DNA from 2 places in the Streptomyces vilmorinianum genome. Region 1 is predicted to be linked to the other one. Evidence: riboswitches for the same ligand, from Rfam matches in the RefSeq annotation. Region 1 holds a riboswitch; the other holds the start of a gene.

Region 1 (14,097 bases):
ACGGATCAACTCGTCGGCGGTGACGCCCGGCTTGGAGAACAGCACCCGCACCCCGCGCGGGGGCGCGAGGAGCACCGGGGCCGCCAGCTCCGCCCCGTCGAAGACACACGTGACCTCGGCGCCCGAGCGGGCCGCGAGCGCGGAGAGCCCGCCGAGCAGCCGCAGCCGCTGCTTCTCCAGCGGCATGGTCGGGTAGCCGGTCTTGGTGACGTTGTAGCCGTCCACGACCAGATGCGCCTGCGGGAGCGCGAGGAGCTGGTCCAGGAGCGCCGGGTCGGTCTCGGAGAGCGCGCGGGCCGCGATGTCCTTCGGCGACATCCGGCCCGGCTCCACCGCGTCGACGGTGTCGGCCGGGTGGACGGAGACGGGCGGCAGGGCCAGCTCGCGGCGCAGCCCCTGCGCGGCGTCGAGCACCGTGTCGAGCAGCAGCCGCAGCCGCATGTCCTCCACCGAGCGACCCTCACGGGCGGCCCGGCGGCTGGCCTCGAGCGCGGCCTCGACCTCGCCGAGCCGGGCCTTGAGGCGTCGGGTCTCGGCGTCGGCGGCGGAGATCTGCGCGGCCGTCTCCGCCCTGACCGTGTCGATCTCGGCCTGGGCGCGGCGCAGGGCCGCCTCGCCGCGCTTCACATCGCTCTGGGCGCTGCGCAGCTTGCGGTGAAGCGATTCGGCTTCCTTGCGGGCCGCCTCCAGATCGGTGCGCAGCTGCTCGCTCTCCGCGCGGCCGCGCTCCTTGGCGGTGGCGACCTCCTCGCGCAGCCGCTCCAGCTCACGCCGGCCGGCCTCGTCGGCCCGCTCGGCGTCCACCCGCTGGGCCTCCTCGCCCGCGGCCGCGACCAGCTTGATCCAGCCGGGCGGACGCAGCACATAGGCGGCCGCGGCGACGTCGACGGGGTCGGCGGCGGCGGGCGGGGCGCCGGACTCGACGGTCCCGGCCAGCTCGGGCTGGGCCTCCTTGAACCGCTCGCCGATCCGCTGCCGGAACAGCGGATCGCTCTCCAGGGCGGCGGCCATGGCGTTGCCCGCGAACTTGGCCCGCCGGCTCGCGGTGAACCGTGCGTACTGCCGCAGGGGTGCCGGAAGCTCCGCGACGGTCAGCCCGCCGAAGGCGTCCGAGACCAGCGCGACGACCTTGCGCCGTACGCCTTCCGGCAACGGGCGGTCGAGCGCCTCGGCAGCGTCACCTGCCGCGCCGGCCGGCTCACCGTGCGCGGGCTGCTCCACGATCCGTCACCCCACTGTCATTCGCGCCGATCCGTCAGGATTCGGCGCCCGGCCTGTCCACGAGCTCGATCTGGTCCACCGCGTTGCACCAACGGCAGCGGACCGACTCGATGGTCTCACTGACCACCTGACGCTCCTCGACCTTCGGCTCTCCCGCGAGGTCCAGATGGACGTACTCGACGACCTTGGAGGAGCGGGTCACATCGAACCGGGTCAGATTGCCGCAGAGCGTGCAGCGCCAGCGGGTCTCGGCGGTCGGCAGGGGAACCGTCGTCATCGTGCCGTCCTCTTTCATGTGCGTGAAGCGGGTGCGGGTGCCGCGGTGCGCCGTCGAACTGCGGAGGTACTGCCCGTCACCCTACGGCCTCGCGGGTACCCCATGTCGCGGCGAGGCACTCTGTCCAGTTCGGCCCCGTTACGCCATGATCTGTCCATGATCGACTGGCGGGAAGCTGCCCACGGCGCCTGGCGCGGCGCCCGGAACGGGCCGACGGTGACGTACGGCCTGATCGGCGTCTGCTGCTTCACGTTCCTGATCAGCCCGGTGTCCGGTCTCGTCCCGGTCCAGGGGACGGCCGACGCGGTCCTCGCGGCGCAGAGCGCGTACTTCCAGCGCTGGGGAGTCGTGCCCGCCGAGCTGATGAGCAGCGAGCCGCGTGCCCTGCTCACCCCGCTGACCGCCCTGTTCGTCCACGGCAGCTGGCTGCATCTGCTAGGGAACATGCTGTTCCTCTACGTCTTCGGGGCGATGGCCGAGGAGCGGATGGGGGCCGTCGAGTTCGCCCTCTTCTACCTCGGCTGCGGCTACCTGGCGCTGCTCGGCTACGCGGCGGCCCACGCGAGCAGCGAGCAGACGCTGGTGGGGGCGTCGGGGGCGATCTCGGGGGTCCTCGGCGCGTTCCTCTTCCTCTTCCCCCGGTCCCGGGTGACCAGCCTGTTCCCGTTCCTCTTCTTCCTGCCGCTGCGCTTCCCCGCCTGGATCGTGCTGGTCTTCTGGTTCGTGCTGCAGTGGCTCGCGGCGCGCTCGGCCGGGCCGGGGCCGGGGGTCGCGTATCTGGCGCATGTGGTGGGCTTCGCCGTCGGCTTCCTCTACGCCTGGGGTAGGTACAGACGTGGGGCTACAGTGAAGGCCCAAGCCGCGGCGACCGAGGGAGAAAGCCAGCCGTGATCACCGCGATCGTGCTCATCAAGACCAGTGTGGACCGCATCCCGGAGATCGCGGAGTCGATCGCCGCGCTCGACAGCGTCAGCGAGGTCTTCTCGGTGACCGGCACGTACGACCTGATCGCCATGGTCCGGGTGCCCCGGCACGACGATCTGGCGGACGTGATCCCCGGCCGGATCAGCAAGATCCCCGGCGTCGAGGCGACGGACACGCACGTCGCGTTCCGTACGTACTCCCAGCACGACCTGGAAGCGGCCTTCGCGATCGGCCTGGAGTCGTAGGACTGCTCGCGGGAACGCGCGGGAAGGGGGCTCCCGGTCGGGAGCCCCCTTCACCCGTACGAGTGGGTGCTCAGCCGCGGTCCGGGACGCAGCGGCCGTCCTCGGTGCGGTAGTTCCAGCGCGCGCCGTCCCGGACGAGCTCCTTCACGGCCCGTACGAAACGCTCCACGTGCTCGTCCGGCGTACCGGCGCCGAAGCTCACGCGGATGGCGTTGAGCGACTTCTCCCCCGGCGCGGCCTCCGGAGCGCCGCACTCGCCCACCACCTGCGGGTCGCTGCCGAGCAGCGTGCGGACCAGCGGGTGGGCGCAGAAGAGGCCGTCGCGCACCCCGATGCCGTACTCGGCGGAGAGCGCGGCGGCGAAGTGGGAGCTGTTCCAGCCCTCCACGACGAACGAGAGGACGCCGACGCGCGGGGACTCGTCGCCGAAGAGCGAGAGGATCCTGACCTCGGGCACCTCGGCGAGGCCCTCGCGGACCGTGGCGATCAGGTGCTGCTCGCGGGCGACGAGGCCCTCGAATCCGGCCTCGGTGAGCGCCTTGCAGGCGGAGGCGATGGAGTAGACGCCGATGACGTTCGGCGAACCGGCCTCGTGGCGGGCGGCGGTGGTGTGCCACTCGACGTCCACACCGCCGTCGGCCCGGCGGGCGACCGTACGGGAGGCGCCGCCGCCCGCGAGGTACGGCTCGGCGGCCTGCAGCCAGTCGGCGCGGCCCGCGAGGACGCCCGAGCCGAACGGGGCGTACAGCTTGTGCCCGGAGAAGGCGACCCAGTCCACGTCCAACTCCCGTACGGAGACGGGGTGGTGGGGCGCGAGCTGGGCGGCGTCGAGCACGATACGGGCGCCGTGGGCGTGCGCGGCGGCGGCGAGCTCCTTCACCGGCCACAGCTCACCGGTGACGTTGGACGCGCCGGTCACGCAGACGAGGGCGGGGCCGTAGGGGTCGCGGTCGGCGAGCGCGCGCTCCAGGGTCTCGACGGCCTGGGCGGGGGTGCGCGGCGCGTTGAGGTAGGTGACGCGGGCGTCCTTCCAGGGCAGCAGCGAGGCGTGGTGCTCGGTCTCGAAGACGAAGACCTCGCAACCGGCCGGAATGATCCGGGAGAGCAGGTTGAGCGAGTCGGTGGTGGAGCGGGTGAAGACGACCTGGTCGCCGGGGCGGCAGTCGAGGAACTCGGCGACGGTGACGCGGCTGTTCTCGAAGAGGTCGGTGGAGAGCTGGGAGAGGTACCCGGCGCCGCGGTGGACGCTGCCGTAGTACGGGGCGTAGGCGGCGACGTCGTCCCAGACGCGCTGCAGGGCCGGCGCGCTGGCGGCGTAGTCGAGCGCGGCGTAGGTGACCTCGCCGCCGGTCACGAGCGGGACGGTGACATCCCGGCCGAGGACCGGGAGCGGGGCGGCGCAGCAGGGGTCGCCGGACTCGGCGGCGCAGTCGGTCGCGGTGGCGGTGGCGACGGCGGTGACGGTGACGGTGGCGGTGGCGGTGTTCGGGTACGCGGACATGGCGGTATCTCCCGGCAGGACAAGGCGAAAGGGCGGTGACGGACCCGCAGGGCAGCGCGAAGTGGGGTGCCGCGTACGGGTGTTGCCTCGACACACGACCGTGGTGGTCGCGCGGAGGGTGTGTCGGAGAAGGGGCTTCTCAGCCCTATCGCATTCGCTTGCTCACGAGACTGCTCCCTTGAGGACCAAGGACCCCAGGGGCAACAAGGGGTCCGCGCTTGCCGGGGACCTTGCTGTCCACGGCCTGGTCTTCACCCGGGGCACCCCGCCACGGACGGAGGGTTGCCGGACAGCTAGCCGGGGCTTCACAGCTGTCACTCATGACCTGCCCAGACGCTATGACAGGTGATCGCGACGGCGCAACCCGTGTCCGGGATCCGGGACGCGAAAAGGGGCCCGGCGGCGGCCGAACCCCTTCTCCACGCGTTCCTCACGCGCCGGAGGCGCGCTACGCGTTGCTGGCGGCGATCCAGCGCTCCAGGGCCTGGCGTGCCGCGCCCGAGTCGATCGACTCCGCCGCCTTCGCGATCCCCTCGCGCAGCTGCTCCACCAGGGTGCCCCCGGTCGGCTCAAGGGCGGCCAGCGCCGCCGCCGAGTTGAGCAGCACCGCGTCCCGTACCGGACCCGTCTCGCCCGCGAGCAGCCGGCGGGCCACATCGGCGTTGTACGAGGCGTCGGCACCGCGCAGGGCCTCCACCGGTACGAGGTCGATGCCGACGTCCCGCGGGTCGAAGGCCTCCTCGCGCACCGCCCCGTCCCGTACCACCCACACGCGCGAGGTGGCCGTGGTCGTCAGCTCGTCCAGGCCGTCGTCGCCGCGGAAGACGAGCGCGGAGGAGCCGCGCTCGGCGAGCACCCCGGCCATGATGGGAGCCATCCGGGCGTCGGCGACGCCGGTCGCCTGGGCCTTGACCTTGGCCGGGTTGGTGAGCGGACCGAGGAAGTTGAAGGTGGTCCGGATGCCGAGCTCCTTGCGGGCGGCGGCCACATGGCGCAGCGCCGGGTGGAACTTCACCGCGAAGCAGAAGGTGATCCCGGCCTCCTCGGCGACCTCGGCGACCCGCCGCGGGGTCAGCTCCAGATTGACGCCGAGCTTCTCCAGGACGTCGGAGGCGCCGCTGGCACTGGAGGCGGCCCGGTTGCCGTGCTTGACGACCTTGGCACCGGTGCCGGCGACCACGATCGCGGACATGGTGGAGATGTTGACGGTCTTGGCGCCGTCGCCGCCGGTGCCGACGATGTCCACGGACGGGCCGGGGACCTCGATCAGGTTGGCGTGCTCGTACATCGTGCGGACGAGCCCCGTGATCTCCTCGACCGTCTCGCCCTTGGCGCGCAGCGCGACCGCGAAGCCGGCGATCTGGGCGTCGGTGGCCTCGCCGCGCAGGATCCGGTCCATCGCCCAGGCGGTGTCCTCGGCGCTCTGGTCGCGGCCGGTCAGCAGTCCTTCCAGGACGGTGGGCCAGGAGCGGCCCGCCGTGGTAGGTCCTCCAGCGGGGGTCACAGCGCTCATGGCAGCTCCTGGTTCGGTCGCGTATCAGGTTGCCTCCACCCTATCGACCCGGGGGCACGGCAAAGAGCCCCGTCCATCGAATGGACGGGGCTCCCGCTGTGGCGACCTTCTAGGGGTCCCCCCGGGGCGAAGCCCTGGGGGGAAGGTGATCAGTGGTGGCCGTGGCCGCTCGTGATCTCCTTGTACTCCTCGGCGGTGGGCTTGGCGATCTGGTTCTCCTCGCCGTAGTAGCCCTTGCTGAGCTTGACCCGCAGCTTCTCCATGCGGCCGATCTTCCGCTCGACGCCGTTCTCGTCGACCAGCGGACCGAGCTCGGCCGGCTCGTGCTGCTCGTGGGCCGTGAGGCGGTAGAGCTCGCCCTGGCTGAGCGGCTGGTGGACCTCGACGAACTCACCGTGCGGCAGGCGCTTGATGATGCCGGACTCGCGGCCGTGCAGCACCTTGTCCTTGTCGCGGCGCTGGAGGCCGAGGCAGATCCGCTTGGTGGCGATGAACGCGATGACCGGTCCGACGAAGAAGAAGATCCGGACGAACCAGGTGATCGAGTTGATCGACAGCTGGAAGTGGGTGGCCCAGAGGTCGTTTCCACCACCGATCAGCAACACCATGTACGCCGTGATCCAGGCGACGCCGAACGCCGTCCGGGTCGGGGCGTTGCGCGGACGCTGCGCGATGTGGTGCTCGCGCTTGTCCCCGGTGATCCAGGACTCGATGAACGGGTAGACCGCGATCGCGACCAGGACCAGCGGGAAGATCATCAGCGGGATGAAGACGCCGAGGACCAGCGTGTGGCCCCAGAGGTTGATCTCCCAGCCGGGCATGACACGGATCAGGCCTTCGGAGAAGCCCATGTACCAGTCGGGCTGCGCGCCGGTGGACACCTGGTCCGGACGGTACGGGCCGAGCGCCCAGATCGGGTTGATCGAGGCGACCGCCGAGATGACCGCGATGACACCGAAGACCAGGAAGAAGAAGCCTCCGGCCTTGGCCATGTAGACCGGCAGCAGCGGCATGCCGACGACGTTCTTGTTGGTGCGGCCCGGCCCTTCGTAGTGCGTGTGCTTGTGGTAGAAGACCAGGATCAGGTGGGCGACCACCAGGCCGAGCATGATGCCGGGCAGCAGCAGGACGTGGGCCGAGTAGAACCGGGCCACGAAGTCGCCGCCGGGGAACTCGCCGCCGAACAGGAACATCGACAGGTACGTGCCGACGATCGGCACGGACAGGATCGCGCCCTGCATGAAGCGGACACCGGTGCCGGAGAGCAGGTCGTCCGGGAGCGAGTAACCGGTGAAGCCGGTGAACATGCCCAGGAAGAACAGCAGGAAGCCGAACAGCCAGTTGATCTCACGCGGCTTGCGGAACGCGCCCGTGAAGAACACGCGCATCATGTGCACGAACATCGCCGCGAGGAAGATCAGCGCGCCCCAGTGGTGGATCTGCCGGATGAGCAGACCACCGCGCACATCGAAGGAGATGCGCATGGTCGAGTTGAACGCCTCGGACATCAGCTGTCCCTGGAGCGGGACGTAGCTGCCGTGGTACTCCACCTCGTTCATCGACGGGTGGAAGAACAGCGTCAGGTACACACCCGTGAGGATGATGACGATGAAGCTGTAGAGCGCGACCTCACCCAGCATGAAGGACCAGTGGTCCGGGAAGATCTTGCGCATGTTGGCCTTGGCCAGGGAGTAGATCCCCAGGCGGCCGTCGGCCCAGTCGGCCACCCGCTCGCCGGCGGGTGCCTTCTTCTTCGTATCGGTCACAGTGCTCATCCGCGCTCCCAGAAGGCAGGGCCGACGGGCTCGTCGAAGTCGCCGAGCGCCTCGAGGAAGCCCTTGTCGTTCACGCCGATCCGCAGCTGCGGGAGGGCGTGACCGGCCGGGCCGAAGATGACGCGGGCGCCGTCGGAGAGGTCGAAGGTGGACTGGTGGCACGGGCAGAGCACGTGGTGCGTCTGCTGCTCGTACAGGGAGATCGGGCAGCCCACGTGGGTGCAGATCTTCGAGAAGGCGACGATGCCCTCGTGCGACCACTCGAGCTCGCGCTTGTCCTTGATGTCGTCCGGCTGGATACGGACGATCATCAGGGCGGCCTTGGCGATCTGGACCTGGAAGTCGTGGTCGTGCTCCGAGAGGCCCTCGGGCATCGCGAACGTCAGCGAACCGACGGCGACGTCCTCGGGACGCAGCGGCTCGTGCGTGTTCATGTTGATGAGCTGCTTGCCCTCGGCCCACATGGTGGAGCGGAGCTTCTTCTCGGGCAGCGGGCCCATGTCACGAAGCAGCACGAGACCGGAGAGCGGTACGAGCGACAGCGCGCCGAACATCGTGTTGCGGATCAGCTTGCGGCGGCCGAAGCCCGACTCGGCGGCACCGGCCGCGAAGTCCGACATGACCTTCGCCTTGGTCTCCGGGGAGGCCTCGATCGGGTGACGCTCGTCGGCGATCTCGACATCGGACATCAGGGTGCGGGCCCAGTGGACCGCACCCGCGCCGATGAAGAAGAGCGCGGCACCGAGGGTCAGACCCAGCGAGAAGTTGAGCGCGCTCACCCGGCCGAACGGCCAGATGTACACGATCTTGTCCACGGGGAAGATCACGTACGAGGCGATGAAGCCGACGGTGGCCAGCATCGACAGCGTGAACATGAAGGCGACCGCACGCTCGGACCGCCTGGCGGCCCGCTCGTCGATGTCCTGGATACGCGGCTTGTGGGGCGGAAGGCCCGGGTCGGCGAACGGGTCTTCGGCGACCTTCACCGCGCCGTGCGCGGTGGCCTGCTCTACGGGCAGGTTCTCTTCTGGAATCTCTTGGCTACTCATGACTTCTTGGCCTTAGCGGTGTGGGCCGCGACCCAGACGGCAACTGCGATCAGCGCACCCAGGCCGAAGACCCATGCGAACAGACCCTCGCTGACCGGGCCGAGGCCACCGAGCTTGAACCCGCCGGGGTTGTCGGCCTTGTCGCTGTTGACGGCCTGGACGTACGCGATGATGTCCTTCTTCTCCTTCTCGGGCATCGTCGTGTCCGGGAAGGAGGGCATGTTCTGCGGGCCGGTCAGCATGGCCTCGTACAGGTGCTTGGGGCTCACGCCTTCGAGGTTCGGGGCGTACTTGCCGTGCGTCAGCGCGCCGCCCTCACCGGTGAAGTTGTGGCACTGGGCGCAGTTGTTGCGGAACAGTTCGCCACCGCGGCCGATGTTGGCGCCGTCGGGGCTGTACTGGCCCTCCTTCGGCGTGATCGGACCGGCACCGAGGGAGGCGACGTACGCCGCAAGCTGGTCGATCTGAGCCTGCGAGTAGATGACCTTCTTCTTCGGCACCTGGGCGCCCGGCTGCTGGGCCGGCATACGGCCGGTGCCGACCTGGAAGTCCACGGCCGCCGAACCGACGCCCACGAGGGACGGGCCGTCAGAGGTGCCCTGACCGCCGGTTCCGTGGCAGCTGGCGCAGCCGACGGCGTAGAGCTTCTGGCCCTCCTCGATGGCGAGGGACTGGGCGGATTCTTCGGCCTTCGCCGTGCCCGCGGGTGCGAACGCGGCGTACAGCCCCCCAGTGGCCGCCAGCGCGAGAAGGAGGACGACGACCGCCGCCAGCGGATGGCGTCGTCGTACGGAGAGCTTTTTCACGGATTACCCCGGTGTCAGGATCTTCTGCGTCGATGCTTGCTGGATGTCTCGGTTCGCCGAGCGGGCGCCCCGATTACTTGATCATGTAGATCGTGGCGAAGAGGCCGATCCAGACGACATCGACGAAGTGCCAGTAGTAGGACACGACGATGGCGGCGGTTGCCTGCTCGTGAGTGAACCTCTTGGCGGCGTACGTCCGGCCCAGGACCAGCAGGAAGGCGATGAGACCGCCCGTCACGTGCAGGCCGTGGAAGCCGGTGGTCAGGTAGAACACGGAGCCGTACGGGTCCGACGAGAGCGAGAGACCCTCGTGCTTGACCAGCTCGGTGTACTCGAAGACCTGGCCGCCGATGAAGATCGCACCCATCACGAACGTGATGATGAACCACGTCCGGAGCTTCTTCACATCGCCCCGCTCCGCGGCGAAGACGCCGAGCTGGCAGGTGAGGGAGGAGAGCACCAGGATCGTGGTGTTGGTGGCCGAGAACGGGAAGTTCAGGGCCTCGGCCTGTTCCGCCCAGAATTCGGCACCCGTCACCGATCGCAGGGTGAAGTACATCGCGAAGAGGGCCGCGAAGAACATCAGCTCGGAACTCAACCAGATGATGGTTCCGACGCTGGTGAGGTTCGGTCGATTGACCGACGGGTGCGCGTGCCCGGTTTCTACTGTCGTTACTGTCGCCACGACCGACATTATGTCGGTCGCTTATCCCGCCCTCACTCCGGGGGGTGCCGTTCGGAGTGTCAGGGGCCTGTGGCCAAGCCGAACGGCCCATCGATGCGGCCTCCCAGCCGGTGTCGAACCGGTGTTGACGGGGTGTGGGACGGAGTAGCATCCGCCGCATCGGTTGATGACCTTCACGGAGGAACGATGCAGTCGAGCGCCACGGTCCTGGTCTACAGCGACGACGCGAACACGCGGGAACAGGTGCGGCTGGCTGCGGGGCGCAGGCCAGCGGCCGACGTTCCCCCGGTCGAGTTCATCGAATGCGCGACACTCCCGGCCCTGCTGAAGCGGCTGGACGAGGGCGGCGTCGACGCGTGCGTCCTGGACGGCGAGGCGGTGCCGGCGGGCGGGATGGGCGTGTGCCGCCAGATCAAGGACGAGGTCTTCCGCTGCCCGCCCGTACTGATCCTGATCGGCCGCCCGCAGGACGCCTGGCTGGCCACCTGGAGCCGCGCGGACGCCGCGGTCACCCTTCCGGTGGAACCGGTCGAGTTCACGGCGTCCCTGGCGTCCTTGCTGCGCAAGCGCCTCGCCGTGGACGCCTGACAAGCGCCTGGCTGAGCGCCCCGGAGGTGCACCGAGCCCTCAAATTGAGGGCCTGAGCCGGTTCGGGTTCGGCTCGTGGGCGGCGCTCTTGGTGTCGGTCACCAGGGCGCTGCCCTTGCGCCACTTGTCCCAGGGCATGTTCCAGTCGCCGAAGCCGTTGCCGAACGTGTCCATTGTGTCGCCGTAGCTGTTGACGGTCTTCACGATGTCGCCGGGGCGGACGGTCTCGAAGAACCAGGCCGCGTTCCCTGTCGACATGCCGACACAGCCGTGACTGACGTTCGCCACGCCCTGTGAGCCGACGGACCAGGGCGCGGCGTGGACGTATTCACCACTCCAGGTGACGCGGGTCGCGTAGTAGACGGGCAGGTCGTACGATTCCGCGCTGCCCGCCGCGATGCCCACGCTGGTGCCCCGCATCCGGACGAAGTACTCCTTGCCGAGGATGACTTTGATCCCGTTACGGGTGGAGAAGCCCGGTTTCCCGGTGGTCACCGGAATGGTCTTGATCACCTTTCCGTTGCGCCGCACGGTCATGGAGTACGAGCCCGCGTCCGCGATCGCCTCGATCCGGTCGCCGATCGTCAGCTTCAGCGGCTTCGACTCGCCGCCGTAGAGCTTGTCGCCGACCTTGACGCCCGCGAGGTTGCCCGTGACCGTGATCGCCGCCCCGGCGGGCCAGTACTCCTTCGGACGGAAGTGCAGTTTCTTGTCGTCCACCCAGTGCCAGCCGCCCTCCACCGACGGCGTGGAGCGCACCTTCAGGGCCCGTTCGACCACCGCCCTGGCCGCCCGGTCCTTGACGGGGAGGCTGAGGTCGGCCGTGATGGGCTGTCCGACGCCGTACTTGCCCGCCTCCGGGCCGAACTTCACGGTCAGGGCCCGTTTGGCCGGGGCCGTCTCGAACGTGAACGTACGGGTGCCGGGAGCGCCGTCCTCGTCCTCCGTGGCCACCTTGACCGTGTAGCGGCCGCCGGCCGTCAGAGAGCCCGTGGAACGCCACCGCTGGCCGTCCGCGGTGAGTTCGCCCGCCAGGTGGTGCCCGGTCGCGTCGACGGCCGTCACGTCGGTGATGCGGCCGTCCGTGCCCTTGGCCGTGATTTCCAGCGCCTTGTCCGGGTCGGCCTTCTTGCCGTCCTCGGGAGCGTTGAAGGAGATCTGCCGCTCCGCGTCGTACGGCCTCGCCGACAGCGGATGGCCCTGGGAGCCCGCGCAGGCGGTGGCGCCGGCGGTGACGGTGAGGGCCAGAAGAGTGCAGATCGGAACAGTCCGAATGCGCGGCGTGTCGTTCATGACATCACCGTAAGAACATTCCTCGGAGCCAGCGCGCCGAGTGCTGCAAAAGAGGGGCCCGGGCACTTCGGTGACGAAGCGTCCGGGCCCCTCGGGGTCCTGCGGGTCCTGCGGGTCCTGCCGGGTCCTGCTACTGGTTCTGGTTCTCACCGCGGTAGAACTCGAACACCCAGCCGAAGATGCCGACCAGGATCAGCGGAGCCGAGAAGTACAGGATCCACCAGCCCATCGCGACACCGAGGAAGGCGAGAGCGCCACCGAGGGCCAGCGAGAGCGGCTGCCAGCTGTGCGGGGCGAAGAAGCCCAGCTCGCCGGCCTCGTCCGCGACGTCGGCCTCCTTGTCGTCCTGCGCCATGGCGTCCACTCGCCGGGCCGTGAAGGCCAGGTAGTAGCCGATCATGATGGCGAGGCCGAAGGCCAGGAAGAGCGCCGTCGTACCGACCGGCTCCTTCGACCACACGCCATAGAGGATCGCCATGGCGAGGATGAAGACGCTCAGCCAGATGAACATCTTGCCCTGGATCTTCACTTGCCGGCCTCCTTGCCACCGGAGAGGGCAGCCACCTCGTGAGGCTTGTTCTCGAGCTGGTCGAGAGCGGCGATCTCAGGGTGGTGCAGGTCGAACGCCGGGGATTCGGAACGGATCCGGGGCAGGGTGAGGAAGTTGTGCCGCGGCGGCGGGCAGGACGTCGCCCACTCCAGCGAACGGCCGTAGCCCCACGGGTCGTCGACCTCGATCTTCTTGCCGTACTTGGCGGTCTTCCATACGTTGTAGAAGAACGGCAGCATCGACAGGCCGAGCAGGAAGGAGGAGATCGTCGAGATCGTGTTCAGCAGGGTGAAGCCGTCGGCCTCCAGGTAGTCCGCGTAACGACGCGGCATGCCCTCGGCACCGAGCCAGTGCTGCACCAGGAACGTGCCGTGGAAGCCCACGAACAGCGTCCAGAAGGTGATCTTGCCGAGCCGCTCGTCCAGCATCTTGCCCGTGAACTTCGGCCACCAGAAGTGGAAGCCGGAGAACATCGCGAAGACCACGGTGCCGAAGATGACGTAGTGGAAGTGCGCGACGACGAAGTACGAGTCGGAGACGTGGAAGTCCATCGGCGGCGAGGCCAGGATGACGCCGGTCAGACCACCGAAGGTGAACGTGACCAGGAAGCCGACGGCCCAGAGCATCGGTGTCTCGAAGGACAACGAGCCCTTCCACATCGTTCCGATCCAGTTGAAGAACTTCACACCGGTCGGTACGGCGATGAGGAACGTCATGAAGGAGAAGAACGGCAGCAGCACACCACCGGTGACGTACATGTGGTGCGCCCACACCGTCACGGACAGACCCGCGATCGCGATCGTCGCGGCCACCAGACCGATGTAACCGAACATCGGCTTGCGGCTGAAGACCGGGATGACCTCGGAGATGATGCCGAAGAACGGCAGCGCGATGATGTACACCTCGGGGTGGCCGAAGAACCAGAAGAGGTGCTGCCACAGCAGCGCTCCACCGTTGGCCGCGTCGAAGATGTGCGAGCCGAACTTCCGGTCCGCCTCCAGGGCGAACAGCGCGGCCGCGAGCACCGGGAAGGCGAGCAGGACCAGAACACCGGTCAGCAGCACGTTCCAGGTGAAGATCGGCATCCGGAACATCGTCATGCCCGGAGCGCGCATGCAGATGATCGTGGTGATGAAGTTGACCGAACCGAGGATCGTGCCGAAGCCGGAGAAGGCCAGACCCATGATCCACATGTCGGCACCGACACCCGGCGAGCGGACGGCGTCCGACAGCGGGGAGTAGGCGAACCAGCCGAAGTCGGCCGCACCCTGCGGGGTGAGGAAGCCGGCCACCGCGATGATCGAGCCGAAGAGGTACAGCCAGTACGCGAACATGTTCAGCCGCGGGAACGCCACGTCGGGCGCGCCGATCTGCAGCGGCATGATCCAGTTCGCGAATCCGGCGAACAGCGGCGTCGCGAACATCAGCAGCATGATCGTGCCGTGCATCGTGAACGCCTGGTTGAACTGCTCGTTCGACATGATCTGCGTGCCCGGACGGGCAAGCTCGGCGCGCATGAAGAGCGCCATCAGACCGCCGATGATGAAGAAGACGAACGACGTCAGCAGGTACATCGTGCCGATCGTCTTGTGGTCGGTGGTCGTCAGCCACTTCACCACGACGTTGCCGGGCTGCCTGCGGCGTACCGGGAGCTCGTTCTCGTACGAGTC
Region 2 (14,097 bases), 5.3 Mb from region 1:
GCCGTTCTCGGCGTCGACGATGCCGGGGACGGCGACTCCGGCGGCCGCGGCGGGCTGTCCGTACCGCTCCAGGCCGTAGGCGCGCAGCTCGGCGGCGAAGTCGAGGATCGTCTCGACGACGGCCTCGGGCCCGCGTTCGCGTCCGGTGGCGCGCCGCGCCTCGTGGAGCAGGGTGCCGTCCGCCCCGACGAGGGCGGCCTTCATGCCGGTGCCGCCCACATCGAGGGCGATGACGTGTCTCACGGGGACAGTCTCGCGCGTGAACGCCTGAAAGGTCTAGTCCACTGGCCGATATTGTTGCGCGGTCATACAAATCCGGTTCGCGCGCGCCGGGGGAGGCGTCCGGGGGCGTCCGCGCGTAGCCGAAGCGATACCGAAGTGGTGTAGACCTTATGCTTTCTCTCCTGTGAAAATCACAGCTCAACGACGAGCAGAGGGTGGGACAACGCTGTGCAGCGGCGATTCCTTGGACTGACCGCGACCATCGCCGCGCTGGGCCTGACGGCGGCACTCTCCGGCTGCGGCCTGACCGGCGAGGACTCCGGCGACGTGACCCTGAAGCTGGTCGCCGCCGACTACGACCTCACCGGCGGCGACACCACCCGGAAGTACTGGGACGGCCTCGCCGCCGCCTACGAGGCCAAGAACCCCGGCACGAGGATCGACGTCCAGATCGAGTCCTGGAACGACGTCGACCGCAAGGTCGCCGACATGGTCAAGGCCGGCCAGGCCCCCGACATCGCCCAGATCGGCGCCTACGCCGACTACGCGGCCGCCGGCGACCTCTACTCCGCCGACGAGCTGCTCTCCATACCCGTCCAGGCCAACTTCCTCGCCCCGCTCGCCTCCGCCGGCGAGAACAAGCGCACCCAGTACGGCCTGCCGTTCGCCGCCTCCACCCGGCTGCTCTTCTTCAACCAGGAGCTCTTCGACCGGGCCGGGATCACCAAGCCGCCGGCCACCTGGGCCGAGCTGGCGGCCGCCGCGGAGAAGCTGAAGGACGACGACGTCCCATACCCCTTCGCGCTGCCGCTCGGCCCGGAGGAGGCGCAGGCCGAGACGATGATGTGGCTGCTCAGCGGCGGCGACGGCTACACGGACGCCACCGACCGCTACCGGATCGACTCCGAGCGGAACATCGCGACCTTCGACTGGCTGAAGAAGAACCTGGTCGAGAAGGAGCTCACCGGCCCCGTCGCCCCCGGCAAGCTCAACCGCAAGGACGCCTTCGCCGCCTTCTCGCGCGGCGAGGTCGGCATGCTCAACGGCCACCCCTCGCTCATGCAGGAGGCCGAGAAGAAGGGCGTCAAGGTCGGCAAGGTCGCGCTGCCCGGTACGACGGGCAAGGCCAAGGCGTCCATGGGCGTCGCCGACTGGATCATGGGCTTCAAGCAGAACGGTCACCGCAAGGAGATCGGCCGGTTCCTCGACTTCGTCTTCAGCGACGAGAACGTGCTGAAGTTCGCGGGCGACAACGACCTGCTGCCGGTCACCGTCAGCGCGTACACCCGGATGGAGAACGAGGAGGAGCACAAGAGCCTCCGCGAGTTCCTCGCGGAGCTGCCGAACGCGCAGCTCCCGCCGGTCGGCAAGACGTCCTGGGCGCAGGTCAGCGAGAACATCAAGAAGAACATCGGCAAGGCCGTCACGCCCGGGGCCAAGCCTTCCGAGGTCCTGGGGAAGATCGCACGCGAGGCGACGGCGGCGGAGAGCGCGGAGTAGGAGCGCCGAGCAGGAGCGCGGAGCAGGAGCGCGGAGCAGGAGCGCGGAGTAATAGGTTGTTCGTATGACCGACTCGAGCGACTCCGGACTCGGCGAACGGGAGCGGGCCGTCCTCGCTCTCGAACGCCGCTCCTGGCCCGGCCCCGGCGCCAAGGAGCGGGCCGTCCGCGAGCGGCTCGGCCTGTCCGCGACCCGCTACTACCAGCTCCTCAACGCCCTCCTCGACGACCCGCGCGCCCTGGAGCACGACCCGGTGACCGTCAACCGGCTGCGGCGGGTCCGTGCGGAGAAGGAGCAGCGCCGCTGAGGCCGCGTCGGTAGGGTCGTCGTATGGTCAGCAGCCTTCCGCACCCGACCACATCCGCAGGCCGTGACGGCCTGGCCGCGCTTCTCGCGCGGCCGGACAAGGCCGTCGTCGCGCTCGACTTCGACGGGACGCTCGCCGAGATCGTCCCGGACCCCGAACAGGCCCGCGCCCACCCCGGCGCCGTCCCCGCGCTCTCCGCGCTCGCCCCCGAGGTCGCCTCGGTCGCGGTGGTGACCGGCCGCCCGGCCGGGGTCGCGGTCCGCTACGGCGGCTTCGCCGGAGTCCCGGGCCTGGAGCACCTCGTGGTCCTCGGCCACTACGGCGCGGAGCGCTGGGACGCGCGCACCGGCACCGTCCAGGCCGCCGCCGTCCACCCGGGCGTGGCCTCCGTCCGCGCCGAACTCCCCGGCTTCCTGGACAGTGTCGGCGCCTGGCCGGGCACCTGGATCGAGGAGAAGGGCCGCGCGGTCGCCGTCCACACCCGCCGCGCCGCCGACCCCCAGGGCGCGTTCGAGGCGCTCAAGGCCCCGCTCGCCGACCTCGCCACCCGCCACGGCCTGGTCCTCGAACCCGGCCGCATGGTCCTGGAGCTGCGCCCGCCGGGCATGGACAAGGGCGTGGCGCTGGCGGAGTACGTACGGGAGGTGGGCGCCGGATCCGTCCTGTACGCGGGCGACGACCTGGGCGACCTGCCGGCCTTCGCGGCCGTGGAGAAGCTCCGCTCGAACGGGACCCCGGGCCTGCTGGTCTGCAGCGGCTCGACGGAGGTCCAGGAGCTCGCGGAACGGGCCGACCTGTCGGTGGCGGGCCCGCTCGGCGTGGTGGAGTTCCTGACGGAACTGGCGAAGGCGGTACGGGAGGCCCGCTGAGGGACCGCCCGCACCGCCTTCACAGGGTGGCTGTGCCGGTGCCTTACGACGCCGGGTTGACGACGCTGATCGTCAGGTCGTCACCGGCGTCGCCGGTCACCGTGACCTTCACGCCGTGGCCCGCGACCTTCACGCTGGCCTGCGGGGCCGTCGTGTCGTAGTACGCGTTCGGGTTCGTGTCGTCGAAGACCGCGATGCCCGGGACCGACGGCGCGCAGGCCGCCATGGTCACGACCGTCTGGGCCTTGCCCTTGCCCGACAGGGCCTCCTTGTGGAGGCAGGTCGCGTCCGTGGCCTCCAGGCCGAAGGTCGCGTCGAAGGGCTGACGGCGGTTGCTCGGCGCGGTGCCGTCGGCGTACCGGAACGGCGTCGGACGGGCGTCGACCGCCATGGCCTGGCCGCCGCCGGGGTGGCTGCTGACGTTGTTGTCGTCGAAGGAGCGGTCCACGTACCAGACCAGCATGCCGTTCTGGTAGCGGAAGTACTCCACCCAGTCCGGGGCGGTGATGCCCTTGCTGAACTGGTACGGGCCCTCGGCGAGCAGGGCGTCGCTGCCGACGTACTCGCGGTTCTCGACCAGGTAGTAGCGCGGGTAGGTGGCCGTCTCCGTACCGGTCGAGATCTTCCACCGGCCGTCGGCGGTCCAGCCGCCCACGCCCTGCTCGACGTCGTCGGCAAGCAGCGTCGTGCCGCCGGACGTGAAGCGGATGTCGTCCAGGAACGCGCCGGCGAAGTGGACGCCGCCGTCGGTCTGGTAGCGGAAGCGGAAGAGGGACTCGGCGCCGCCCGCGTTGTACGAGTAGCGCAGGCTCGTCCACCTGCCGGCGGAGGAGCCGTCGACGGCCGCGCCCGCGCGGGACCAGTTCTTGCCTCCGTCGAGGGAGTACTCGGCGAAGAGGTAGTCGTAGTCGGCCTCGATCTCGTACCAGGCGCTCGCCTGGACGGTGACGCGCGAGGTGGCCGGGAGGGAGCGGGTGATCGACTCGTTCAGGCCGTCGGCCGAGCCGGTCCACCAGGCGTGCGAGCCCGAGACGGGGGTGGCGTAGGTGGTGCTGGCCGTCTTGTCCGGCAGCGCGATCCGGACGGCCTGGTCCTTGCCCGGGACCTGGAGCTGCGCCGGGTTGAGGGTGTAGGTGCCGGAGCTGCCGAGCGCGGCGTCGGAGTAGTCCAGCCAGCCGAGGAACATCTTCTCCTCGGCGCCCATCAGACCCGGGTGGGTGCCGATGCCGGCGTTGGCCGCGGCGCCGTGGCCGAGCCAGGAGCCGGAGCTCATCAGGGTCCAGAAGGCGGTGGAGTTCTCGCCGCCGTTGGTGTCGTAGTAGTCCGGCAGGCCGAGGTCGTGGCCGAACTCGTGGCAGAAGACGCCGAGTCCGCCGTTCTCGCCCTCGGTGGTGTAGTCGCCGAGCCAGTACTTCGACTGGCCGATGCGGGCGCCGCCCGCCTTGTTCTGGGCGCCGGAGACGTCCGGGCCGGTCAGGCCGTAGTCGTCGCCGTTGACGTACCAGCGGTGCGACCAGATGGCGTCCTCGCCCTGCGCGCCGCCGCCCGCGTCCTCGCCCATGCCGGCGTGGACGGCCTGGAAGTGGTCGATGTAGCCGTCGGCCTCGTCGAAGTTGCCGTCGTGGTCCCAGTCGTTGCGGTCCCAGACGTCGAACTGGGCGAGGTAGGCGTCGATCTCGGCGGGCGTCTTGCCGGCCGCGATCTGCGCGTTCCACCAGGCGTCACCGGTGTCCTGGATGAAGGCCCACGAGCCGCCGTTGTCCTCGACGGCGTTGTCGCCGTAGAAGGAGGCGTTGTAGGGGACCTTGACCCAGTCCTCGACGGTGTTGGTGACCGAGTAGCGGCCGTTCGAGAGGTTCTCGTAGTACGTCTTCATCGACTCGCCGGAGCCGTTGAAGAGGTTCTCGTAGTACGCCTTGTCGAAGTCGGCCGTCCAGGCGTTGGAGTTGTCCACGCTCCGGTCCGGCTGGGCTATCTGGTTGTGCAGGGGGCCGGGGGTGGAGCCGTACCGTCCGGCGCTCTGCTCGCCGAACTCGGAGAGGATGGTGAAGATCTTCTCCTGGCGGACGGTCGTCTCGGTCGTGGTCTCCACGAACTTGCCGGGCGCGATCTCGACGACGCCACGGGCGTTCGCCTTGGCCTGCCCCTTGGCGATCTTGTCGATCGCCTGCTTGCGCAGCTCGGTGCGCTGCTTCGTGAGCGGTCCGGGACGGTTGTCGCTCCGGGGGGAGGCGGCCCCCGGTGCGGTGTCCCGGGCCTCCTGCGCGGCGGCGGGCTGTAGCCCGGCGGCGAGGAGGGCGGTGAGCGCCGACCCTAGGGTCATGCCCACGACAATCTTCTTCACGTGCGCGATCCCTTCGCATGGTTCGCATGGTGTGCGCGATACGCGTGGTTCCGTATGAGCGTGTACGGATCGCCTGGGGGAACGATCGCCGCAGAGTCTGACACGAAAGGAGTCGTGGAGAGGAGGGGTCGATCGCGTAAATTCGCCGCCCCGGGCCGGGTTTTACCGGGAGGCAACGCGGCGCGGGCGCGGGCCCGGCCCCGAGGTCGGTCGCGCGGTCAGTCGCGAGGTCAGTCCCGAGGTCGGTCGCGCGGTCAGTCGCGCAGCGCCGCCAGCTGGTCCAGGAACCACCGCTGCGGCGGCAGCGCGGTCGCCGCGGCCGCGAGGCGCTTCGTGCGCTCGGCGCGCTCGCTCGCCGGCATCGTCAGGGCCCGGTGCAGGGCCTCGGCGGTCTCGGACACGTCGTACGGGTTGACCGTCAGGGCGTCCTCGCGCAGCTCGGCGTAGGCGCCCGCGCCCGTCGAGAGGACCAGCGCACACCCCGCCTCCGACACCACCGGGATCTCCTTCGCGACGAGGTTCATGCCGTCGCGGATCGGGTTGATCAGGGCCACGTCCGCCATCCGGTACGCCGCGAGCGAGCGCGTGAAGTCGTCCCTCACCGACAGCAGCACCGGCCGCCACTGCGCCGTGCCGAACTCCGCCTCGATGTCGTCCGCGAGCGTCGCCACCGCCGCCGTGTAGTCGCGGTACACCGCCAGGTCCTGCCGGGACGGGTACGCCGAGGCCAGGTGGACGACCTCGCCCCGCCACTCCGGCCGCTCCCGGAGCAGCTCCCGGTACGCGAGCAGTCCCCGCACCACGTTCTTCGACAGCTCCGTACGGTCCACCCGCACGATCGTCTTCCGGTCGCCGACCTCGGCCCGCAGCGCCGCAAGCCGGTCGTCCACCTCCGGCGTGTGGGCCAGCGCCCGCAGGTCGTCGCCGTCCACGCCGAGCGGATGGACGCGCACCCGCGTACGTCGCTTGGGACCGCCCCACCTGCGGTGCTCCACCCCGCGCCACGGGTCGCCGCTCGGCCAGAGCCCGTCCGCCGTGCCGCTCGCGCTGTCGATGCGCGCGCCGCTCATGAACGACGAGGCCCATCCCCAGGTGTGGAAACCGAGCTCGTCCGCGCCGAGCATCCCCCACACCAGCTCCTCGCGGACGTCGTCCGGAAGCATGCGCATGTACTCCGACGACGCCCACGGCGTGTGCGTGAAGTGCGCGATCCGCAGGTCCGGGCGCAGCTCGCGCAGCTGACCCGGCACCAGCGCCAGGTGGTAGTCCTGCACCAGGACCGCCGCGCCCTCGGCCGCCCGGGCCGCCAGCTCCTCGGCGAAGGCGAGGTTGTAGGCCCGGTACGAGTCCCACAGGCGCCGGAACTCCGCGTCGAAGACCGGCTCGCGCGGCACGTCCCACAGGTGGTGGTGGAGGAACCACAGCACCGAGTTCGCGATGCCGTTGTACGCGTCGTCGTAGACCGCCGGGTCCACGGCCAGCATCCGGACGCCCGGCTCGGAGACTCCCCGGCGCACCGCCTCCCGGTCCCCGTCCGACAGCGCCGCGCACACCCACAGCGCCTCCGGCTGCTCGGCGAGCGCGGACGAGAGGCCGGAGACGAGGCCGCCCCCGCCGCGCCGGGCACTGAGCGTGCCGTCGGCGGCGAGGGCGTACGAGAGGGGGCCCCGGTTGGAAGCCACGAGCACAGATGCCATGTGGCGAACCTAGCCCGTCCCGGAAACGCTCAAACGTACGTATACAAGGCGTGGCGGGTTGTCGCCGCCGTGCGACGCCGGCGACATCATGGTTCGCGCCGGCCGCGCTGCGCGGCCTTCGCCACGACGCCCGCCGCCGCCAGGGTCAGCGCGAGACCGCCGAGCAGCCACAGCCGCTCGCCGTGGGCGCCGGTCGCGGCCATCGAGCCGCCGGGGCCGTGCGGGGCGGACCGTGGCGGGCGGGCCGTCGGCGCGGGGTCCGTCGGGGTCGGCGTGGGCGTGGGCGCCGGGTCCCCGCGCACCGGGTCCTCGACCGGGTCCCCGCGCACCGGGTCCTCGACCGGGTCCCCGCGCACCGGGTCCTCGACCGGGTCCTCGATCGTGACCGAGTAGGCGATCGTGGCCGCATGGGCGGCCGGGGCGGACGCGGCGAGGGAGAGCGAGCCGGCGGCGAGGACGAGCGCCGCCGGCAGCGTGGCCAGGTGAGCGTGGAACCGCATGAAACGGAAATTTAGGCAAAAAGCATCATCGTGCGGCGCTACGCCACGCGGCGGTGCGCGTACTCCGCGATGTCGATCATCGGCGGCCGCTCCTCCGTGTCCACGTCGTACGTCCGCGGGGTGAACCCGTCGTCCTCCCGCTCGAACTGCGTCAGCTTCGGACGCACCAGATGCCCGCGGGACAGCCGCAGCTGCGCGGTCCGGTAGATGGCCGCCGCCATCCGGCCGAGCGCCCGCCCGTCCTGATGGCGGTGCTTGCGGACGCCCACGTCCACCTGCCCGAGCGCGTCGAGGCCCACCGTGTGCAGCGCGTCGACGAGCAGGCCCAGCTCCACTCCGTAACCGACGGGGAAGGGCAGCCGTTCGAGCAGCGAGCGCCGCGCCGCGTACTCGCCGCCCAGCGGCTGCACGAAGCCGGCCAGCTGCGGCCAGTGCAGATTCAGCAGCGGCCGCGCCACCAGCTCCGTCACCCGGCCGCCCTGACCTGGAGTGTCGCCCAGCGGCCGGTCGTACATCGCCTTCACGAAGTCGACGTCCGGGTCGGTGAGGAGCGGGCCGACGATCCCGGAGACGAAGTCCGCGGAGAAGTCCCGCAGGTCCGCGTCCACGAAACAGACGATGTCACCCTCGGTCACCATCAGTGACCGCCACAGCACCTCGCCCTTGCCCGGGACGGCCGGTATGCGGGGCAGGATCGCGTCCCGCGCCACCACCCGCGCCCCGGCCGCCGCCGCGACCTCGGCCGTACGGTCGGTGGACCCGGAGTCGATCACCACCAGCTCGTCGACGAGCGGGACCGCGTCCGACATCAGCTCGCGGCGGATCACGGAGACGATGTCGCCGACCGTCGCCTCCTCGTTGAGCGCGGGCAGCACGACACTGACCGTGGCGCCGTGTTTGGCCGCCAGGATCCGGTCGAGCGAACGGTCCGCCACGGACCAGGACCGCCGCCCCAGCCAGCGCTCCACTTCATCCAGCACGTGATCTCCATCTCGCGGTTCGGACGACCATCTCAACCGTCCGGGCCTTCGGTTACAGTCTTGAACAACGCGGATGCCCGATGCATGTCGGGGTGCCGCCCGCGTCTCACAATCGAATACCGCTCATCCAGAGGGGCAGAGGGAAACGGCCCGTTGAAGCCCCGGCAACCCTCCAGTCGGTCTCGTCCGCGACACAACGCGCGCCAGCGAGGCTCCCGGCTAGGGAAGGTGCCAAATCCGTCTCATGGCGACGTTCGTCATGGGAAAGATGAGGAGAAAGGGCCTCGCCTCCATGGCTGTACAGACTGTTTCCACCCCTGAAGCCACCACCACGTCGGTCGACCTCGGTCCCGCGTCCGGACTTTCCTGCCGGGAATGTGGTGAAGTCTTCGCTCTCGGTCCCATTTTCGCCTGTGAGCTCTGTTTCGGTCCGCTCGAAGTCGCGTACGACCTTCCCCTCGGTGACCCCGAGGCGCTGCGCAAGCGGATCGAGGCCGGCCCCGCCAACATCTGGCGCTACGCCCCGCTGCTGCCCGTCCCCGCCGACGTCGCCGAGAAGCCGAACCTGAACCCGGGCTGGACCAAGCTCGTCCAGGCCGACAACCTCGCCCGCGAGCTGGGCGTCGAGCCGGGCAAGCTCTACGTCAAGGACGACTCCGGCAACCCGACGCACTCCTTCAAGGACCGCGTCGTCGCCCAGGCCCTCGAGGCCGCCCGCGCCTTCGGCTTCACCACCCTGTCCTGCTCCTCCACCGGCAACCTGGCCGGCGCCGTCGGCGCCGCCGCCGCCCGCGCAGGCTTCCGCTCCTGCGTGTTCATCCCGCACGACCTGGAGCAGGGCAAGGTCGTCATGGCCGCCGTCTACGGCGGCGAGCTCGTCGGCATCGAGGGCAACTACGACGACGTCAACCGCTTCTGCTCCGAGCTCATCGGCGACCCGCTGGGCGAGGGCTGGGGCTTCGTGAACGTCAACCTGCGCCCGTACTACGGCGAGGGCTCCAAGACGCTCGCGTACGAGATCTGCGAGCAGCTCGGCTGGGTCATCCCGGACCAGCTGGTCATCCCGATCGCCTCCGGCTCGCAGCTCACGAAGATCGACAAGGGTCTGCAGGAGCTCATCAAGCTGGGCCTCGTCGAGGACAAGCCGTACAAGATCTTCGGCGCCCAGGCCGAGGGCTGCTCCCCGGTGTCGGCGGCCTTCAAGGCCGGCCACGACGTCGTACGGCCCCAGAAGCCGAACACCATCGCCAAGTCGCTCGCCATCGGCAACCCGGCCGACGGCCCGTACGTCCTGGACATCGCGCGCCGGACGGGCGGCGCGGTGGAGGACGTGGACGACGAGCAGGTCGTCGAGGCGATCAAGATCCTGGCCCGTACCGAGGGCATCTTCGCCGAGACGGCGGGCGGTGTGACGGTCGGTGTGACGAAGAAGCTGGTCGAGGCCGGCCTGATCGACCCGAACCTCACCACGGTCGTGCTGAACACGGGCGACGGCCTCAAGACCCTCGACGCGGTGGCCGATACCTCGCAGGCGACCGCCACCATCCGCCCGAGCCTGGACGCGTTCCGCGACGCCGGCCTCGCCCACTGACCACCCCCGTTACGGAAGGCAGCACCACGATGAGCGTCAACGTCCGCATCCCCACCATCCTTCGCACGTACACGGGCGGCGAGTCCGAGGTCAAGGCGGAGGGCGCGACCCTCGCCGAGGTCATCGCCGACCTGGAGAAGAACCACACGGGCATCGCGGCCCGCGTCCTGGACGACCAGGGCAAGCTGCGCCGCTTCGTGAACGTGTACGTGAACGACGACGACGTCCGTTTCGAGCAGGGCCTGGAGACGGCGACGCCGGACGGTGCGGGCGTCTCGATCATCCCCGCGGTCGCCGGCGGTTGCTGAACCGCGAGGCGTGAAACGCCGAGCGCCGAGTTACCCGCGGTCATCTGAATTGCCCCCTCCGCACGAGAAGCGGAGGGGGCAATTCTGCATGGTTGAGCGGGGTAGAGTTGGGGAAGTCCCCTCAGCTCCCCTCCGCTGCTCATGCCAGGCGCATATGAGAATGCGTCCGCAGGCGACAAGAAGCAGCCAAAGTGTCCGAGCGTTGTGCACCTTCTGCGTACTTTGCCGGGCCCGACTTGCCCCGGGATTCAGTGAATTCTCCGCAATTCTCCTTTACGCCGCGCCCAGAATTCTCGTCCGATTGACCTGTTGCAGAGGGCAGTTGGGCAGATACATTCAGCCGCGGTCGACGCGTTCCGGCGCAGGGTCTGACCCGGGTCCGCGAAGTGCGGTCCCGCGCAAGGGCCAGTAATAGGGGAGTTAGGCATGGCTCAGGGCACCGTCAAGTGGTTCAACGCGGAGAAGGGCTACGGCTTCATCGCGGTCGACGGTGGTGCGGATGTTTTCGTCCACTACAGCGCGATCCAGATGGACGGGTACCGCACCCTTGAAGAGGGTCAGCGGGTCGAGTTCGAGATCTCGCAGGGCCAGAAGGGTCCGCAGGCGGACATGGTCAAGCTCGCCGTCTGAGCACGGCGCGATCGGCCACCACGTACGCACTCACGCCGAGGGGTCCGCATCCTGACCAGGATGCGGACCCCTCGTGCGTGCGCGCCCGGTCTTCCCGATCCATGAGAGTCGCTTGCACTCGCATGGGTCGAGTGCTAATCATTGCGTTAGCACTCTGAAGGTGAGAGTGCTTACGAGGATCGGGCAGACGAGGCCCGCTGGCCAGGTGGGGCAAGGAACCGCCGGGCAGGCAGGCCGTCCGTCGCGGGCGTCGGCGCGGTCCTGGAGCGTTATCCACCCCATGTCCGGGAGGACCACTTCACATGGCCAAGATCATCGCGTTCGACGAGGAGGCACGGCGCGGTCTCGAGCGCGGGATGAACCAGCTCGCCGACGCCGTCAAGGTCACCCTTGGCCCCAAGGGCCGGAACGTCGTCCTCGAGAAGAAGTGGGGCGCCCCCACGATCACCAACGATGGTGTGTCCATCGCCAAGGAGATCGAGCTCGAGGACCCGTACGAGAAGATCGGCGCCGAGCTGGTCAAGGAAGTCGCCAAGAAGACGGACGACGTCGCCGGTGACGGTACGACCACCGCGACCGTTCTCGCCCAGGCGCTCGTCCGCGAGGGCCTGCGCAACGTGGCCGCCGGCGCCAACCCGATGGCTCTGAAGCGCGGCATCGAGAAGGCCGTCGAGGCCGTCTCGGGCGCCCTGCTCGAGCAGGCGAAGGATGTCGAGACCAAGGAGCAGATCGCTTCCACGGCCTCCATCTCCGCCGCCGACACCCAGATCGGCGAGCTCATCGCCGAGGCCATGGACAAGGTCGGCAAGGAAGGCGTCATCACCGTCGAGGAGTCCCAGACCTTCGGTCTGGAGCTGGAGCTCACCGAGGGTATGCGCTTCGACAAGGGCTACATCTCGGCGTACTTCGCGACCGACATGGAGCGCATGGAGGCGGCCCTGGATGACCCGTACATCCTGATCGTCAACTCCAAGATCTCCTCCGTGAAGGACCTGCTCCCGCTCCTGGAGAAGGTCATGCAGTCGGGCAAGCCGCTGCTGATCATCGCCGAGGACGTCGAGGGCGAGGCCCTGTCGACCCTGGTCGTCAACAAGATCCGCGGCACCTTCAAGTCCGTCGCCGTCAAGGCCCCGGGCTTCGGCGACCGCCGCAAGGCCATGCTGAACGACATCGCCATCCTCACGGGCGGCACGGTCATCTCCGAGGAGGTCGGCCTCAAGCTCGAGAACGCCGGCCTGGACCTGCTGGGCCGCGCCCGCAAGGTCGTCATCACCAAGGACGAGACCACGATCGTCGACGGTGCCGGTGAGAGCGACCAGGTTGCCGGTCGCGTCAACCAGATCCGCGCCGAGATCGAGAACTCGGACAGCGACTACGACCGCGAGAAGCTGCAGGAGCGCCTGGCGAAGCTCGCCGGCGGTGTTGCGGTCATCAAGGCCGGCGCCGCGACCGAGGTCGAGCTCAAGGAGCGCAAGCACCGCATCGAGGACGCCGTTCGCAACGCGAAGGCGGCCGTCGAGGAGGGCATCGTCGCCGGTGGTGGCGTGGCCCTGCTGCAGGCCTCCTCGGTCTTCGAGAAGCTCGAGCTGGACCTGACGGGCGACGAGGCCACCGGTGCCAACATCGTCAAGCTGGCGCTCGAGGCCCCGCTGAAGCAGATCGCCGTCAACGCCGGCCTCGAGGGCGGCGTCGTGGCGGAGAAGGTCCGCAACCTGCCCGTCGGCCACGGCCTCAACGCCGCGACCAACGAGTACGTGGACCTCATCGCCGAGGGCATCATCGACCCGGCGAAGGTGACGCGTTCCGCCCTGCAGAACGCGGCCTCCATCGCCGCGCTGTTCCTGACCACCGAGGCCGTCATCGCCGACAAGCCGGAGAAGGCCGCCGCGCCGGCCGGCGGCGGCATGCCGGGCGGTGACATGGACTTCTGATCCTTCTGGATCGGAAGCTCCTCGCTGACGCGACCGAGGGCGGCACTCCCTGCTGGGGGTGCCGCCCTCGGGCGTTCGGGGTGATGCTGGTGGAGTGGCATCCCTCACGACGGGAGCGGATCCATGATCACGTTGCTGACGACACCGGCCGACCGCGAGCTGGTCATCACCCGGACCTTCGACGCCCCGCCCGCCCGCGTCTGGGAGGCGTGGACGAAGCCCGAGCACGTCCGCCAGTGGTACGGAGTGGCCGCGCTGCCCACGGTGGTCTGCGAGATCGACCTCCGGGTCGGGGGCGCCTGGCGCTGGGGCCAGAGGGCGCCGGACGGCCGGGAGATCGTCTTCTCCGGCACGTACGAGGAGATCGTCCCGAACGAGCGCCTCGTCTACACGGAGGTCTTCGAACTGATGCCGGGCCCGCCGGTCCACGTGACGCTCACCTTCGACGACACCCCGGACCGCGGCACGGCCCTGACGAGCACATCGATCTGGCCGTCCTCCGAGATCCGGGACCAGGCGCTGGCGACGGGGATGGAGGCGGGCGTGAAGGAAGAGTACGACCGCCTCGCGGCGTACCTGGAGACGATGTGAGCCTGGACGTCCCGCGCCTGGCCGCCGGGGCGTTCGAGCTGCGCCCGTGGGAGCGCGCCGACCTCCCGCTGGTGGAGGAGGCGTCGACGGACCCGTACATCCCGCTGATCACGACCGTCCCGCCGGTCTACTCGCCGACGGAGGGCGAGGCCTACCTCCGCCGCCAGTGGAGCCGCGCGGAGACCGGCGCCGGCTACCCCTTCGTCATCGTCCGCCGCCGCGACACCCACCCGGTCGGCATGATCGGCCTCTGGCTGCGCGACCTCCCGGAGGGCCGCGCGACCCTCGGCTACTGGATCGCCCCCTCCTACCGCGGCGAGGGCGCGGCGGCCGCGGCACTGACGGCGGTGAGCGACTGGGCCCTGACCGAACTGGGCGTCCCCCGCCTCCAGTTGCTCGTCGAACCCTGGAACGACGCCTCGTCCCGCACGGCGGAACGCGCGGGCTTCGCCCGGGAGGGCCTGCTGCGCTCCTGGCAGGAGGTGGGCGGTGAGCGGCGGGACATGGTGATGTACGGGCGGGTGCGGGGAGGCGGGGGTCAGCCGTAGTCCTTGGGCTTCCGGGCGTTCAGGGCAGCTCGCGGCGGACCAGCGCGCGGGCGAAGGGCTCGCCCGTCCTTCGGGCGTA

The links. Region 1 has a riboswitch for S-adenosylmethionine ahead of FDM97_RS08985 (aminotransferase class V-fold PLP-dependent enzyme). Riboswitches for the same ligand answer to the same signal wherever they lie in the genome.
Region 2: linked by a shared signal. The riboswitch ahead of thrC (threonine synthase) and the one ahead of FDM97_RS08985 (aminotransferase class V-fold PLP-dependent enzyme) in region 1 are both predicted to bind S-adenosylmethionine.

The regions. Positions count from the first base shown of each region.
Region 1 is NZ_CP040244.1:1,913,675-1,927,771, reverse strand. Features, by position in the region: gene FDM97_RS09005 (NYN domain-containing protein) at 1-1,221, opposite strand, end outside; gene FDM97_RS09000 (hypothetical protein) at 1,256-1,498, opposite strand; gene FDM97_RS08995 (rhomboid family intramembrane serine protease) at 1,655-2,389, shown strand; gene FDM97_RS08990 (Lrp/AsnC family transcriptional regulator) at 2,386-2,667, shown strand; gene FDM97_RS08985 (aminotransferase class V-fold PLP-dependent enzyme) at 2,738-4,168, opposite strand; SAM riboswitch class IV at 4,378-4,494, opposite strand; gene trpD (anthranilate phosphoribosyltransferase) at 4,617-5,681, opposite strand; gene qcrB (cytochrome bc1 complex cytochrome b subunit) at 5,831-7,456, opposite strand; gene qcrA (cytochrome bc1 complex Rieske iron-sulfur subunit) at 7,453-8,505, opposite strand; gene qcrC (cytochrome bc1 complex diheme cytochrome c subunit) at 8,502-9,311, opposite strand; gene ctaE (aa3-type cytochrome oxidase subunit III) at 9,385-10,005, opposite strand; gene FDM97_RS08955 (response regulator transcription factor) at 10,183-10,584, shown strand; gene FDM97_RS08950 (L,D-transpeptidase) at 10,624-11,877, opposite strand; gene FDM97_RS08945 (cytochrome c oxidase subunit 4) at 12,008-12,406, opposite strand; gene ctaD (aa3-type cytochrome oxidase subunit I) at 12,403-14,097, opposite strand, start outside.
Region 2 is NZ_CP040244.1:7,221,856-7,235,952, reverse strand. Features, by position in the region: gene FDM97_RS33660 (ROK family protein) at 1-243, opposite strand, end outside; gene FDM97_RS33655 (ABC transporter substrate-binding protein) at 451-1,722, shown strand; gene FDM97_RS33650 (DUF3263 domain-containing protein) at 1,787-2,029, shown strand; gene otsB (trehalose-phosphatase) at 2,053-2,898, shown strand; gene FDM97_RS33640 (immune inhibitor A domain-containing protein) at 2,942-5,242, opposite strand; gene FDM97_RS33635 (alpha,alpha-trehalose-phosphate synthase (UDP-forming)) at 5,497-6,939, opposite strand; gene FDM97_RS36100 (hypothetical protein) at 7,026-7,439, opposite strand; gene FDM97_RS33625 (glucosyl-3-phosphoglycerate synthase) at 7,478-8,419, opposite strand; SAM riboswitch class I at 8,540-8,694, shown strand; gene thrC (threonine synthase) at 8,712-10,010, shown strand; gene FDM97_RS33615 (MoaD/ThiS family protein) at 10,040-10,318, shown strand; gene FDM97_RS33610 (cold-shock protein) at 10,745-10,948, shown strand; gene groL (chaperonin GroEL) at 11,251-12,879, shown strand; gene FDM97_RS36740 (SRPBCC family protein) at 13,003-13,470, shown strand; gene FDM97_RS36735 (GNAT family N-acetyltransferase) at 13,467-14,018, shown strand; gene FDM97_RS33595 (deoxyxylulose-5-phosphate synthase) at 14,038-14,097, opposite strand, start outside.